Regions from separate parts of the Microbispora sp. NPDC046933 genome, predicted to be linked through region 1. Evidence: predicted binding sites of a transcription regulator. Region 1 holds the regulator's gene; each other region holds the start of a gene.
The links. Region 1 encodes LexA, which represses DNA repair genes until DNA is damaged. Its sites were predicted from a motif close to TCGAACANNTGTTCGA; they were not measured.

Region 1 (3,203 bases):
AACCCCGACCTGATCGGCCTGTCCCCGCTGCAGATCCTCGACAAGGTCGTGGACTACGCGGGCCAGAAGGGCATGCGCATCATCCTCGACCGGCACCGGCCGACCAGCGCGGGCCAGACGGCGCTGTGGTACACCTCGGGCGTCCCCGAGTCCACCTGGATCAGCGACTGGAAGTCGCTGGCCCAGCACTACGCCGGCAACACCACCGTGATCGGCGCGGACCTGCACAACGAGCCGCACGCCGACGGCACCAACCCGAACGCCACCGGCTCCTGCTGGGGCTGCGGCGACGAGTCGCGCGACTGGCGTCTGGCGGCCGAGCGGGCGGGCAACGCGATCCTGTCCGTGCAGCCCAACTGGCTGATCTTCGTGGAGGGCGTGAGCTGCCCGAGCGGCGGCCTGTCCAACATCTGGGACAACGACCCCAGCAACGACGAGGACTGCGGCTGGTGGGGCGGCAACCTCACCAAGGCCGGGCAGTACCCGGTGCGGCTGAACGTGGCCAACCGGCTCGTCTACTCGCCGCACGAGTACGCCACGTCGGTCTACCACCAGGCGTGGTTCGACGACCCGTCGTACCCGGCCAACATGCCGGCCATCTGGGACAAGTACTGGGGCTACCTGTACAAGCAGAACATCGCGCCGATCATGGTGGGCGAGTTCGGCACCACGCTGGCCAGCAACGTCGACAAGATCTGGCTCCAGGAGCTCATGAAGTACATGGGCAGCGGGGTGAACGGCATGTCGTTCACCTACTGGTCGTGGAACCCCAACTCGGGTGACACGGGCGGCATCCTGAAGGACGACTGGGCGACGGTCGACCAGGCCAAGCAGAGCATTATCTCGCCCTACCTGATCCCGCCCACGGGCGGCAACCCGACGCCGCCGGTGTCGCCCTCGGCCTCGCCGAGCGTGTCCCCCTCGGCGTCCCCCTCGGCATCCCCGTCGGTCTCGCCGTCGGCGTCCCCCTCCGCGTCGCCGTCCGCGTCTCCTTCGTCGCCGGGCGGGAAGACCTGCACCGCCACGTACAAGGTCGCCAACCAGTATCCCGGCGGCTTCCAGGGCGAGGTCACGGTCAAGGCGGGTTCCTCGGCCATCTCGGGCTGGACCGTGAAGTGGGCCTTCCCGGACGGCCAGAGCATCAGCCAGCTCTGGAACGGCACGCTCAGCGCGAGCGGGTCCAACGTCACGGTGACGAACCTGGCCTACAACGGCGCGCTGGGCGCCGGGGCCTCGACCACGTTCGGCTTCAACGGCAGCTGGTCGGGCACCAACGGCGTTCCGTCGCCGGTGAGCTGCACCGCGTCCTGACGACGGCACAAGCCCCGCAGGGCACAGCACAAGCCCGGCGCTCCCGTGAGCGCCGGGCTTGTCCCTGTGCGGCGTCCGGAACCGGCGGACCGGTTACAGCTTGCGCAGGACGGCCGTGACCTTGCCGAGCACGGTGGCCTCGTCACCGGGGATCGGCTCGTAGTTGGGGTTGTGCGGCACCAGCCACACGTGCCCGTCCTTGCGCTTGAACGTCTTCACGGTGGCCTCGCCGTCGATCATGGCGGCCACGATGTCGCCGTTGTCGGCGACCGGCTGCTGCCGCACCACGACCCAGTCGCCGTCGGCGATGGCGGCCTCGATCATCGAGTCGCCGGAGACCTGGAGCAGGAACAGCGTGCCCTCGCCCACGAGCTGCTTGGGCAGCGCGTACACGTCCTCGATGCTCTGCTCGGCGAGGATGGGCCCACCGGCCGCGATGCGGCCGACCAGCGGCACGTACGCCGCGGTGGGCCGGTTGAACCCGGCCTCCTCCTCGCTGGTGGCGTCCGGATCCACCCACAGCACCGGCTCGCCGGGCAGCCGGACCTCCAGGGCCCGGGGCCGGTGCGGGTCACGCCGGAGGTAGCCCTTACGCTGGAGCGCCGTGAGCTGGTGCGACACGCTGGAGGTGCTGGTCAGCTGGACCGCTTCCCCGATCTCCCGCATGGACGGCGGATAGCCGCGCTGCTGGACCGAGTCGCGGATCACCTCGAGGATCTTCCGCTGCCTGGGGGTGAGGCCAAGCGAGTCGCGCCTGCGAACCGCGAGGTCGCTGACGCCATCCGCTTGCTCACTTCGGTCACTCACGATGCCACCTCTCAATCCGTGTTCCTCATGTCGCACAGAGCGACCGTACCGCGATTCAAGATCACCGTCAAACAATTGTTCGATATCCAGCGAAATCGCCGATCTCGCCGTCCGTCTCATCGTACGGGAGTTCGATCGATCCCGTGTTCGATTTACCCGATCTTCTTTGACCGCTGTACGCCCAGGTCAGAAGCCGTACGGAAATCAGCTGGAAATGGCGCGTAAAGGGCGTATTCCCCTACGCGTGGGGCAGTTGAGGCTGCCGTGACTGGAGGCGCGACACGCGCGCCGAACAGGCACTTCCTCTCCCATGGCCCGTTCGACTTGCGTTCAAGGTCGGGCACTCCTACGGTTGGACCACAACATCTAGTAGTCACAGCGGTGTAAGTTCACCACACCTTGTGTTCGGGATGTGCGTTCAGGGAGGCGATGAAGTGCACTGTCCGTTCTGTCGCCACCCGGACACCCGGGTCGTGGACAGCCGTGCGGCCGAAGACGGGGCGGCGATCCGCCGCCGGCGCACCTGCCCCGAGTGCGGGCGCAGGTTCACCACCCAGGAGACCGTGCTGCTGATGGTGAGCAAGCGCAGCGGGGTCACCGAGCCGTTCTCCCGGGAGAAGGTCATCGCCGGCGTGCGGCGGGCCTGCCAGGGGCGCCCGGTCAGCGAGGACTCCCTCGCCCAGCTCGGGCAGCGCGTGGAGGAGAGCATCCGGGGCACCGGCGCGGCCGAGATCGCCTCCCACGAGGTGGGCCTGGCCATCCTGGGCCCTCTCCGCGACCTCGACGAGGTGGCCTACCTGCGGTTCGCGTCGGTCTACCGGGGATTCGAGACGCTGGCCGACTTCGAGGCGGAGATCGAGCGGCTCCGGTCCGCCAGAGGCGAGCTGGAGCCGGTCGAGGACTAGGCGCGCCTCCCGGGACGACCGGGACGGGGCGCGGGCACGGCGCGGACGCGGTGGCGGCGGCGCGACGATGAGGTTGTAACGAGCGTGGTCCGAAAGAGGGGCTCCACCGGGCCCTGGGAGGGGGAAGTCATGACGGAGACCGTGAGCGGCACCGTATCGGGTGCGGGGGGCCGGGCCGGC
Region 2 (3,203 bases), on a different contig from region 1:
GCGCGCTCCAGCGCCGGGCCTGAGGTCATCCGCAGCGGCGCGCCCAGCTCGGAGGCGATGATCATGGCGAGCGTCGTCTTGCCGAGCCCGGGGCCGCCGCTCATCAGGACGTGGTCGGGCGGGCGGTTGCGGCGCAGGGCGCTCTCCAGCACCAGCGACAGCTGCTCGCGCACCCGGCCCTGCCCGATGAACTCGTCCAGGCGCCGGGGACGCAGCGCGGCCTCGATCACCCGCTCGTCGCCCTCCGGTTCCGGCGACACGAGATCCCGCTCGAAGCTCACTCGACACCATCCGCTCGGCCTGCCGGGACCCGTCCGCTTCCCGGTGAAACTTTCATCGAACCGTCAGCCAGTCACGCGGTCACCGCGCGCTCAGCGCGCGCAGGGCGGACTTGAGCAGCGCGGCCACCTGCGGGGTGCGGCCGGCCGCGACCTCCGCCTCGGCCTCCGCGCTGACCGCCGCGACCGCCTCGTCGGCGTCCCGTGACGAGTAGCCGAGCCCGACCAGTCCCGAGTGGACCTGGTCGCGCCAGACGGGCGGCGCCGCCGCGCCGTTGATCGCGGCGTCGACGGCCGCGGCCGGGGTGCCGAGCTTGTCCTTGAGTTCGAGCACGATGCGCTGCGCGCCCTTCTGGCCGATGCCGGGCACCATCGTCAGGGCCTTGATGTCGCCGCTCGCCACCGCGACCCGCAGCGCGTTGGGCGCGTGGACCGCGAGCATGGCCAGGGCCAGGCGCGGCCCGACCCCGCTGGCCGTCTGGAGCAGCTCGAAGACCGTGCGCTCGTCGTCGGAGGCGAAGCCGTACAGCGTGAGCGAGTCCTCGCGGACGACGAGCGAGGTGGACAGCCGGGCGGGTTCGCCGACGCGCAGCCCGGCCAGGGTGCCCGGGGTGCAGTGGACGAGCATCCCGACTCCGCCCACCTCGACCACGGCGCTGTCGGCCCCGATCGCCGCCACCTGCCCCGCAACGGATGCGATCACCGCGTGTCCCCTCCCCGGTCCGGACGCCCGGCCGCGACGTCGCCGGGCCTCCCAGTCCTACCAGAGCCCCCAGTGCCAGTGGTGCCAGTAGTGCCCGCACCCCCGGAACGGGCCCGGGCCAGGGCGTCGGCCAGGCGGTGCTGCACGCCGCCGCGCCAGACGTGGCAGATGGCCAGGGCGAGCGCGTCGGCCGCGTCCGCCGGCTTGGGCATGGCGTCGAGCCGCAGCAGCCGGGTGACCATCGTGCCGACCTGCTTCTTGTCGGCGTTGCCGTTGCCCGTGATGGCGGCCTTGACCTCGCTCGGCGTGTGCAGCGCGACCGGCAGCCCCCGCCGGGCCGCGCAGACGATCGCGACGGCCGACGCCTGGGCCGTCCCCATGACCGTGCGGACGTTGTGCTGGGCGAAGACCCGCTCGACGGCGACCGCGTCGGGCCTGATCTCGTCGAGCCAGCGCTCGATCTCCGCCTCGATGACGACCAGCCGGGACCCGATGTCGTCGTCGGCCGGGGTGCGGACCACCCCGACCGACAGCAGGCTCAGCGGCGCGCCAGGACGGCCCTCCACGGCGCCGAGGCCGCACCGCGTCAGCCCCGGGTCCACGCCCATCACCCGCAGTTGGGGCAACCGCACCGGCACGCCTCCCTGATCCCGGCGGCGCGGCCACGGCGCGGCCGCCACTGCGCCGAACATCTGTTCGGTCGGTCACTCTATCGCGATCAGCGGCCGCGCGGGTGCGTCAGAAGTAGTCGACCATGTACGCGGCGCAGCCGAACGCGGCGTCCAGCGCGTCGTCGGCCTCGGGAGAGCCGCCGGTCAGCAGGCCGGCGCGGCGGAGCGTGGCCGTGGGCACGCCGGCGAACAGCGCGGACATCCCGCCGATCGTGAGCCGCGTCGCGTCCCCGTGTGCCCCCTCACCACGCGCCGCGTCCCGCCGCGTCACCGAGCCGGAGCCGCCGTCCACCCGCAGCAGCCACGTGCCCGTGTTGCCCGGGCGCCGGGAGTCGGTCACCTCGACGGGGGTCTCGACGGACACCCCTGCGGGGAAACCGCGCCCCTCGACCGCGGCGGGCAGGTCGATCAGCCGGAACATCCACCGGGTCTGGCTGACCTCGTCCTTCGACCGCTCCCGCAGCATCCAGAGAACCGGGTCGGCCGGGTCGACGCAGGCGGTCACCGACTTCGCGACGGACGAGGCGCTGCCGACCATCGACCACAGGGCCCGGGCCGTCGCCTCCGACCCCGCCAGCAGGTTGTCGACCTCGATGTCCCCGTCGCTCCACCGGTAGACGACGAACCCGTCGTCGGCCAGGTAGCAGAAGTCGTCGTCGTCCTCCAGCCACAGCCGCCAGGTCCGTTCGTCGAAGCACAGCGGCCCGCTCGCGCGGGTGGCGGCGTGCACCCGGCCGATCAGGGCCACGAGCTCGGCCGCGTCGGCGGGGCCCATCCGGCGCAGCTTGACCGCGTCGACGCCGTTGACAGCGCCGCCGGGGCCGCCGGGGCCGCCCAGCGTACGCAGCGCCTCGGCGGGCACGGTGATCCGGTGGAGCACGCCGGCGTGCTCGTAGCCCGCGCTGCGGTACAGCGGCGTGGTGGCCGGGTAGAGCGCGGAGACCGCGTGGCCGAGCTCCGCGCAGCGCTCGACCACCGCGTCCATGAGCGCCCGGCCCACTCCCCTGCCGCGGTCCTCCGGCGCCACCGTCACGCTCGCCACGCCGCCCATCGACTGCGGGCGGCCGTGCCACCACTGGACGTACGGGTTGACCCTGGCGGTGCCGAGAAGGCGGGAGCCGTCGAAGGCGCCCAGGTAACGGCCCTCGGGCAGCATCGGGGAGACGAGCTTGCGCCAGGTCTCGGCGCCGCCGCCGGACAAGGGGCCGAAGGCGCGCCTGCGGTTGTCGAGGACGGCGTCCAGATCGTCGCTGGTGAGATGACGGATTTCCACAACCGGCCAAGCTATGCGGGCCCCGGCGGACTCTGCCACCGGTTTTCCGCCCCCTCGCCGCCCTGGGGCCGAGGGCCCGTGCCTCCCTGGGGCCGAGGGCCCGTGCCTCCCTGGGGCCGAGGGCCCGTGCCCGGCTCCGGCGTCAGGCTTCGACCTTCTCCATGACCTCGTCGCTCACGTCGAAGTTCGCCCACACGTTCTGCACGTCGTCGCTGTCCTCGAGCGCGTCGATGAGCTTGAAGACCTTGCGGGCGCCATCCTCGTCGAGAGGGACGTTG
Region 3 (3,203 bases), on a different contig from region 1:
GAGCGGGTTCACCTCGCCGATGCCGATCAGGTAGTTGACCAGGCTGCCCGCCCCCGAGCCGCGGATCGCGCACCGCACGCCCATCGCCCGGATCATGTCCGTGATTCCGGCGACGGACGTGAAGTAGCCCGACAGCCGCTTCCTCTCGATGACGTGGAGTTCGGCGGCGAGCCGGTCGCGGGCCTCGGCCGAGCGCTCCAGGCCCCGCCGGGCCAGCCCCTCCTCGCAGCGGCGCCGCAGCAGGGGCACCGGGTCCTCACCGACCTCCGGCAGGTGGAGCCGGGGCCGCTCGGGTTCGAGCAGGGGCACGATCTCGACGGGGTCGAGCACGCACCGCTCGGCCACGCGGCGCGTCTCGGCCAGCAGCCGCGCCGCCCGGCCGGTGTCGCCGCCGCAGATCCGCGCGGCCACCCGCGCCATCTCGGCGCCGTCCTTCAGGTACGCGTGGGCGGTGGGGTCGTCGAGATGCCGCCCGTCGAGGGGCACCAGCTTGCGCGCCGCGTCGAGCACGTTGCCGACCTGGTGATCGGCGGCGTCCAGGTAGCGGACCGCGTTGGTCAGCACGACCGGCACGCCCATCGAGTCGGCCAGCCCGATCATTCGGGTGGCGACGTTCGCGTCGCGGTAGCCGTACAGGTCGGACACCTCGACGACCAGGTCGGGGACCACCGCGCGCCAGGCGGCCAGCAGGGCCCGGGCCTGGTCGTCGCGCCGCTCGGCCACCGCGCGGCCGACGCCGGAGCGGGGCCCGAGCAGCACGGTCAGCCGCGGCCCGCCGTCCGGGCCGGTCGCGTGCTCGGCCACCATCCCCGGCGTGACGTACGGCTCGCCGCGCTCCCCCGCGTGGTGGGCCGCCGTGACCAGGCGGCACAGCGAGGCCCAGCCGCCGGTGCGCGCGAGCACGACGACCCGTGCCGGCTCGCCCGCCGCCGGGCGGCCGTGTCCATGTCCGTGTCCGTGTCCATGTCCGTGTCCGGTACGGCGGCCGTGGGCCGGGCGGGCGGACGGCAGGCCGCCCCCGAACAGGTCGTCCGACGTGGAAGAACCCTTGTCGAGGGCGAGGTCGACGCCGACGACCGGGCGGACGCCCCGCTCGTGGCAGGCGATGACGTGCTTGACCGCGCCGTAGAGGCCGTCGCGGTCGGTCAGCGCCAGCGTGTCCATGCCGTGCTCGGCGGCCCGCCGGACGAGGGCGGACGGGAACGCGGTGCCGTACCGCAGCGAGAAGGCGGACGCCACGTGCAGGTGGGCGAAGGGTTCCGTCACGGGCGCGCCCCCGTCCGTCCCCCGGTCCGTCCTCCAGCGGCCCGTCCCCCGAACGTCGTGGGTAGCTGGAGCGTTCCCATCAGTCCCAGGCCCTCAGCAGGAGCCAGCCGCCGCTGGCGGTGTCGAAGCGCAGTTCATAGGTCCCGACCTCCTTGCCGGCCGCGGCCCCCACTCGCCAGAAGCGCCGCTCGCCGGGATCGGCGTCCGAGGTCTTCCACCATTCCCTGGCGACCACCCAGTGGTCCTGGATCTCGCGGACGGTGTAGAGCCGGTCACGCCAGACGAACTGGGCAGGATGCCCGTCCCGGACCCACACCTCGATCGGATCGCCGTAAAGTCTGCTCAAGACTCCTTCTCCCTGTGGCTTCGTGGCCACCCGGGGGAAGACGGGCGGATGATTCGGGCAGAATCGCCGCTACTTCGAACATACGTTCCCAGGAGATCGAACGCAAGTCGGCGCGGTCCGTTTCCGGGAACGAAAGCCCAGGAAGCGCGTCCGCCGGCGGATCACTCGCCGATCCGGATCCCGCCGCCCCGGTACGGCGGCTCCTCTCGTTCGGTGGCGTCCGTCACCGCCGCCCAGACGCGCGCCGCCCCCGGCTCCCCGACGACGGCGGCCACCCGGGTGTCCCGAGCGGACCCGCCGGAAACGTCCCCGTACGTCCACCGACCGCCCGACAGGTGGCCGGCTCCCCCGGCCCGGTGCAGGACGTTGGCGCCCAGGCGTCACCGGGGGCCTGGCGTCGGCGAGGAGCTCACACCCCGCGTTCCGCGTAGGCGGCCAGCAGCTGGGCCTCCGCCGTGTCGAAGTAGGCGACAAGCTCCCGCTCGGCCCGCTCGTGGTCGCCGTCTATCAGCAGCGTGGCGATGCGCGCGTTGTCTTCCAGGTAGGGCTCGTGGAAGGTCCTGAGCTCGCCCATCACGTGGAAGGCCAGCCGCAGCTCGGCGAGCAGGCGCGCCATGGTCTCGTCCACGCGCGGGCTGGCGAGCAGCGCGGTGATCGCGCGGTGGAAGCGCATGTTGGCGGTGCCGACGGCCGCCCAGTCGCCGCTCTCCGCGGCCGCCTGGCCCTCGTCGACGTGGCGCCGCACCTCCCGTACGGCCTCGGGCGGGGCCGTGACCGCGGCCCGCACGCCCGCCGTCTCCAGGATGCGCCGCATCGCGTAGATGTCCGCCACGTCGGCCGCGGCGAGTTTGCGGACGAAGACACCGCGATGCAGCTCGTGCACCAGCAGGTTCTCGTGCGACAGCAGCCTGAACGCCTCTCGGAGCGTGTTGCGGGAGACGCCGAGCAGGTTCCCGATCGTCTCCTCCGACAGTCGGGTGCCCGGGGGCAGGGAGCCGTCGATGACGTTCTCCCGCAGGACGTCGGCGACCAGTTCCGCGGCGCTGGCCCGATCGAGCACCGGCCGAGCCGCGCTCAACCGTGCCGCCCAGTCAGCCATCGCCGTCATCGCCGTAACCCTTTCTCGACCGTCAGATCACTCCCAGCTTAGGCCGCGACATGTCACCTGATTTCCGCGATCACCATCGGACTTCGCGTGATCACACCCAGTTGTAGCGCGGAAGTAACCTACAAGGGGCTTGATGAATCGTTGAACAATCCTCTAATTTCGCGGGAGGTGAGCAAAGGAGTCTCCCATGAGTCAACCCCCCAAGATCCAGGCGGCTTCACCCGCGGACACCGCTTCACCTGCGGGCATCGGGAGCCGAGGACCGCGCTCGGCGCTGCTCGGCGCGATGTTCCTCATGGCCACGAGCGCCATCGGCCCCGGCTTCATCACCCAGACGACGACGTTCACGGCCCGGCTCGGGGCGGCGTTCGCGTTCGTGATCGTCGCGTCGATCCTCGTCGACATCGCCGTCCAGCTGAACGTCTGGCGGGTGATCGGCGTCTCCGGGATGCGCGCCCAGACGCTGGGCAACCGGGTGCTGCC
Region 4 (3,203 bases), on a different contig from region 1:
GACGCGCGCAAGCACATCCTCGACGGCAGCGTCGACGAGCACTGGTTCGGCCCGCTGGCCGCCGACGCGATCCGCAACACGCTCGACGCCCTCGACGCGGACACGCTCGCGCCGCTGCTGACCGGCGGGATCACCAAACGCGAGATCATGGAGCTGGGCTGCGACCCGGGCTCCATCGCCTTCCACACGCTCGGCATGGACGACTTCGTCCTCCCGCCGCTGCCCAACCACCTGTTCGCCCGCGACACCTCCTGCTGGGTGTACGACGGGGTGTCGATCAACCCGATGCGCAAGAAGGCGCGCAGACGGGAGACCGTCAACTACGAGGCGGTCTACCGGTGGCACCCGCTGTTCGCCGCGGGGTACGGCAACCCCGGCGGCGGCGGGTTCAACGTCTGGTACGAGGGCGTGCGCATGGCCCCGGCCACCATCGAGGGCGGCGACGTCCTGGTGCTCGGCAACGGCGTCGTGCTCGTCGGGGTGAGCGAGCGCACCCAGCCGCAGGCCGTGGAGATGCTGGCGACCAACCTGTTCCGGGCGGGGTCGGCGACCCGCATCGTGGCGCTCGACCTGCCCAAGACCCGTGCGTTCATGCACCTCGACACCGTGATGACCAACGTCGACGTGGGCGTGTTCACCAAGTACGCCGGGCTCGGCATGCTCCCGTCGTACACCGTGGAGCCGGGCGACACCGACAAGGAGCTGAAGGTCACCGACCATCCGCCGGAGGACATGCACAAGGCGATCGCGCGGGCCCTCGGCCTCGACGACATCAAGGTCCTCACGCCGACGCAGGACGTGCACGCGGCCGAGCGCGAGCAGTGGGACGACGGCTGCAACGTGCTGGCGCTGGAACCCGGCGTGGTCGTGGCCTACGAGCGCAACACCACGACCAACAATCACCTGCGCAGGCACGGCATCGAGGTCATCCCGATCCGCGGCAGCGAGCTCGGCCGCGGGCGCGGCGGGCCGCGGTGCATGAGCTGCCCGCTGGAGCGCGACCCCGTCTGACCACCGCCACGGCTCGCGCCCGGGCCGGGGCTCGCGGACGGCCGTGCCGCGAAAGCGCGGTCCGGTCCGGCGCGCGGCCGGTCATCGGACGGCGCCGCTCCGCTTGTGAGGGCCGCCTCCTCAGACCCGGCATCCCGGCCGTCAACGTCCCAAGCGCCGGGCTGAGGGACGGAGGTCAGCCGGCCATGGGCAGCGTGGGGCGGCCGGGCAGGCCGAGGATCGACTCGACCTCGCCGACGAACCTGTCCGCTTCCGCTATGATCTCTTCTGCGTCGTTCTGCGTGACGGCGCGGACCATGCCGGCCTCGGCCGCCGCACGCTTGGTCGCGGTCACCGCGAAGTAGGCCGCCCAGTCCGCGAGCTTGGGTTCGGCCTCCGGGAGCAGCTCCCAGGCGCTGCGCAGCCGCCGCCTGCGGCCGTCCATCGGCCGCGGACGGGCCGCGAGGATCCCGGCGGCCGCTCGGAGGGCCGCCAGGTGGGCCGAGACGTAGCGGTCCGCGGGGGTGGGCCCGACGGTGGCGTCCGCGAGGCATGCCCTGGCGTCCGCGAGGTGTGCCAGAACCGCCTGCGAGAGCCGGGGCCCGCTCTTCTGCTCGTCGTTCTGCTCAGTCATGCCCGCCTCCTTGAGTCGTGGCACTCCGGCGAAGGTCGCCGGTGACTTCACAGTCGCAGATCGCACCGACAATTTCGCCGGCCGGGAGATCCCGTGAACCGCTCGAGATCGCCCGACGCTTTCTCAGGCTCCCGTGGGCGGCCGGACGAGGAGCTTCCCCTCTCCCCGTCCGGCCCACGCCGCGGGCCGTGCCGCATCCGTCTCCGCCGACGACGAAGGCACGAATCCAACGGGGTGGGCGCGAGCCGCGAGTCCCACGCCCACTCCATCGAACATAGATTCGATCATGTCCCCTGTCAAGGCTGTCAACGAATACGTGTTCGAGGACCGCGTTCGAAACGCGGGCGACAGACGACGGAGGGGCCCCGCGCGACACCTCGCGCGGGGCCCCTCCGGGGGATGGGATCAGCGCCTGAAGGCGCCCCTGACGTGCACGGGGACGCCCTTGCCGAGCATGCCGGGCAGGATCTCGGCGACGTTCATGGGCAGCCGCACGCAGCCGTGCGACGCCGGGTAGAGCGGCACCGACAGTGCGCCGTGGAGCGCGATGCCGCCGTTGAAGAAGATCGGGTTGTAGAGCTGCCCGAGGTAGGACCGGTGCCAGCCCTTGACCCGCCAGGTGGTCTTGTAGTCGCCGGTCGGCGTGCGGGCGCCGCCGGAGAACCGCTGCCGCTTGCCGTTCCAGGTGGCGTACTCGGTGTAGGGAACGCCGCTGCCGCTGGACATGTGACTGATCAGCACCGGGGCGCCATCCCGGTACAGGACCATCACCTGCTTGGTCAGGTTCACCTCGACGCGGGTCGCCTTGCCCCTGGGCACCAGGACCTTGGGCGCCCGGGGGTTCTCCAGCGCCCTCCAGGTGCGGGCGGCGACCGTGCTGGTCGGCGTGATCCCCTGCACCTTCTGGAACGCCCAGACCGCCGTCAGCGTGGCCCCGCCGTACCGGCCGTCGGCACTGCCGGGCACGTACCCGAGTTCCTTGAGCCGGGTCTGCAGCGCCTTCACGGCGGAGCCCTTGGCGCCGAGCCTGAGCGTCTTGCCCGGCGCGGTGAACGGCGGGTAGGCGGCGGCGCGGGCGGCCACGGCGGCCCTCGCCGGGAGCGTCGAGGACGCCGAGGACGCCGAGAGCACGGTCCCCGTGGTCACGGCCCCCGTCGGCGCGGCGGTGCGCGCCTGCGCCGTGCCGCTCACGCCGGTCGCCGCGAAGGCGGTCGCGAACGTCGCCGCCCCCACCGCGACGAGCAGTCGCCGTCGACCCCTCATCATGACCAACCCCCTCATAAGTTCGTTTTCTCGATCAAAAGACTCACCTTACGGTCCGATTGTGAGCCGCGTGATCGTAAGTGGCCATAATCGGCCGCGTATGTCCTGGCAATCCGTTTAGAGTGACCGGGTGGCAGAAAAGTTGCATCCGAACGTCGTCCGGGTCCAGGAGGCCCTGCGGGCCCACGAGGTGGCGGGCGAGGTCGTCGTGCTGGACGAGGCCGCCCCGACGGCGGCCACGGCGGCGGCCCAGCTGGGCTGCGAGGTCGGCGCGATCGCCAACAGCCTGATCTTCGACGCGGACGGCGCGCCGCTG

Region 2: the regulator LexA is predicted to act here: its motif matches at 1,666-1,681, upstream of ruvC (crossover junction endodeoxyribonuclease RuvC).
Region 3: the regulator LexA is predicted to act here: its motif matches at 1,687-1,702, upstream of ABZ857_RS34260 (DUF6504 family protein).
Region 4: the regulator LexA is predicted to act here: its motif matches at 1,893-1,908, upstream of ABZ857_RS32085 (SAV_6107 family HEPN domain-containing protein).

What each region holds. Positions count from the first base shown of each region.
Region 1 is NZ_JBEYWW010000016.1:69,822-73,024, forward strand. Features, by position in the region: gene ABZ857_RS22030 (cellulase family glycosylhydrolase) at 1-1,311, shown strand, start outside; gene lexA (transcriptional repressor LexA) at 1,405-2,121, opposite strand; gene nrdR (transcriptional regulator NrdR) at 2,553-3,023, shown strand; gene ABZ857_RS22045 (vitamin B12-dependent ribonucleotide reductase) at 3,153-3,203, shown strand, end outside.
Region 2 is NZ_JBEYWW010000024.1:98,635-101,837, reverse strand. Features, by position in the region: gene ruvB (Holliday junction branch migration DNA helicase RuvB) at 1-281, opposite strand, end outside; gene ruvA (Holliday junction branch migration protein RuvA) at 361-981, opposite strand; gene ruvC (crossover junction endodeoxyribonuclease RuvC) at 978-1,598, opposite strand; gene ABZ857_RS29005 (GNAT family N-acetyltransferase) at 1,720-2,925, opposite strand; gene ABZ857_RS29000 (YebC/PmpR family DNA-binding transcriptional regulator) at 3,068-3,203, opposite strand, start outside.
Region 3 is NZ_JBEYWW010000033.1:54,149-57,351, reverse strand. Features, by position in the region: gene dnaE (DNA polymerase III subunit alpha) at 1-1,266, opposite strand, end outside; gene ABZ857_RS34260 (DUF6504 family protein) at 1,346-1,612, opposite strand; gene ABZ857_RS34255 (GntR family transcriptional regulator) at 2,022-2,720, opposite strand; gene ABZ857_RS34250 (NRAMP family divalent metal transporter) at 3,007-3,203, shown strand, end outside.
Region 4 is NZ_JBEYWW010000029.1:62,209-65,411, reverse strand. Features, by position in the region: gene ABZ857_RS32090 (arginine deiminase) at 1-1,011, shown strand, start outside; gene ABZ857_RS32085 (SAV_6107 family HEPN domain-containing protein) at 1,187-1,624, opposite strand; gene ABZ857_RS32080 (L,D-transpeptidase family protein) at 2,030-2,890, opposite strand; gene ABZ857_RS32075 (YbaK/EbsC family protein) at 3,018-3,203, shown strand, end outside.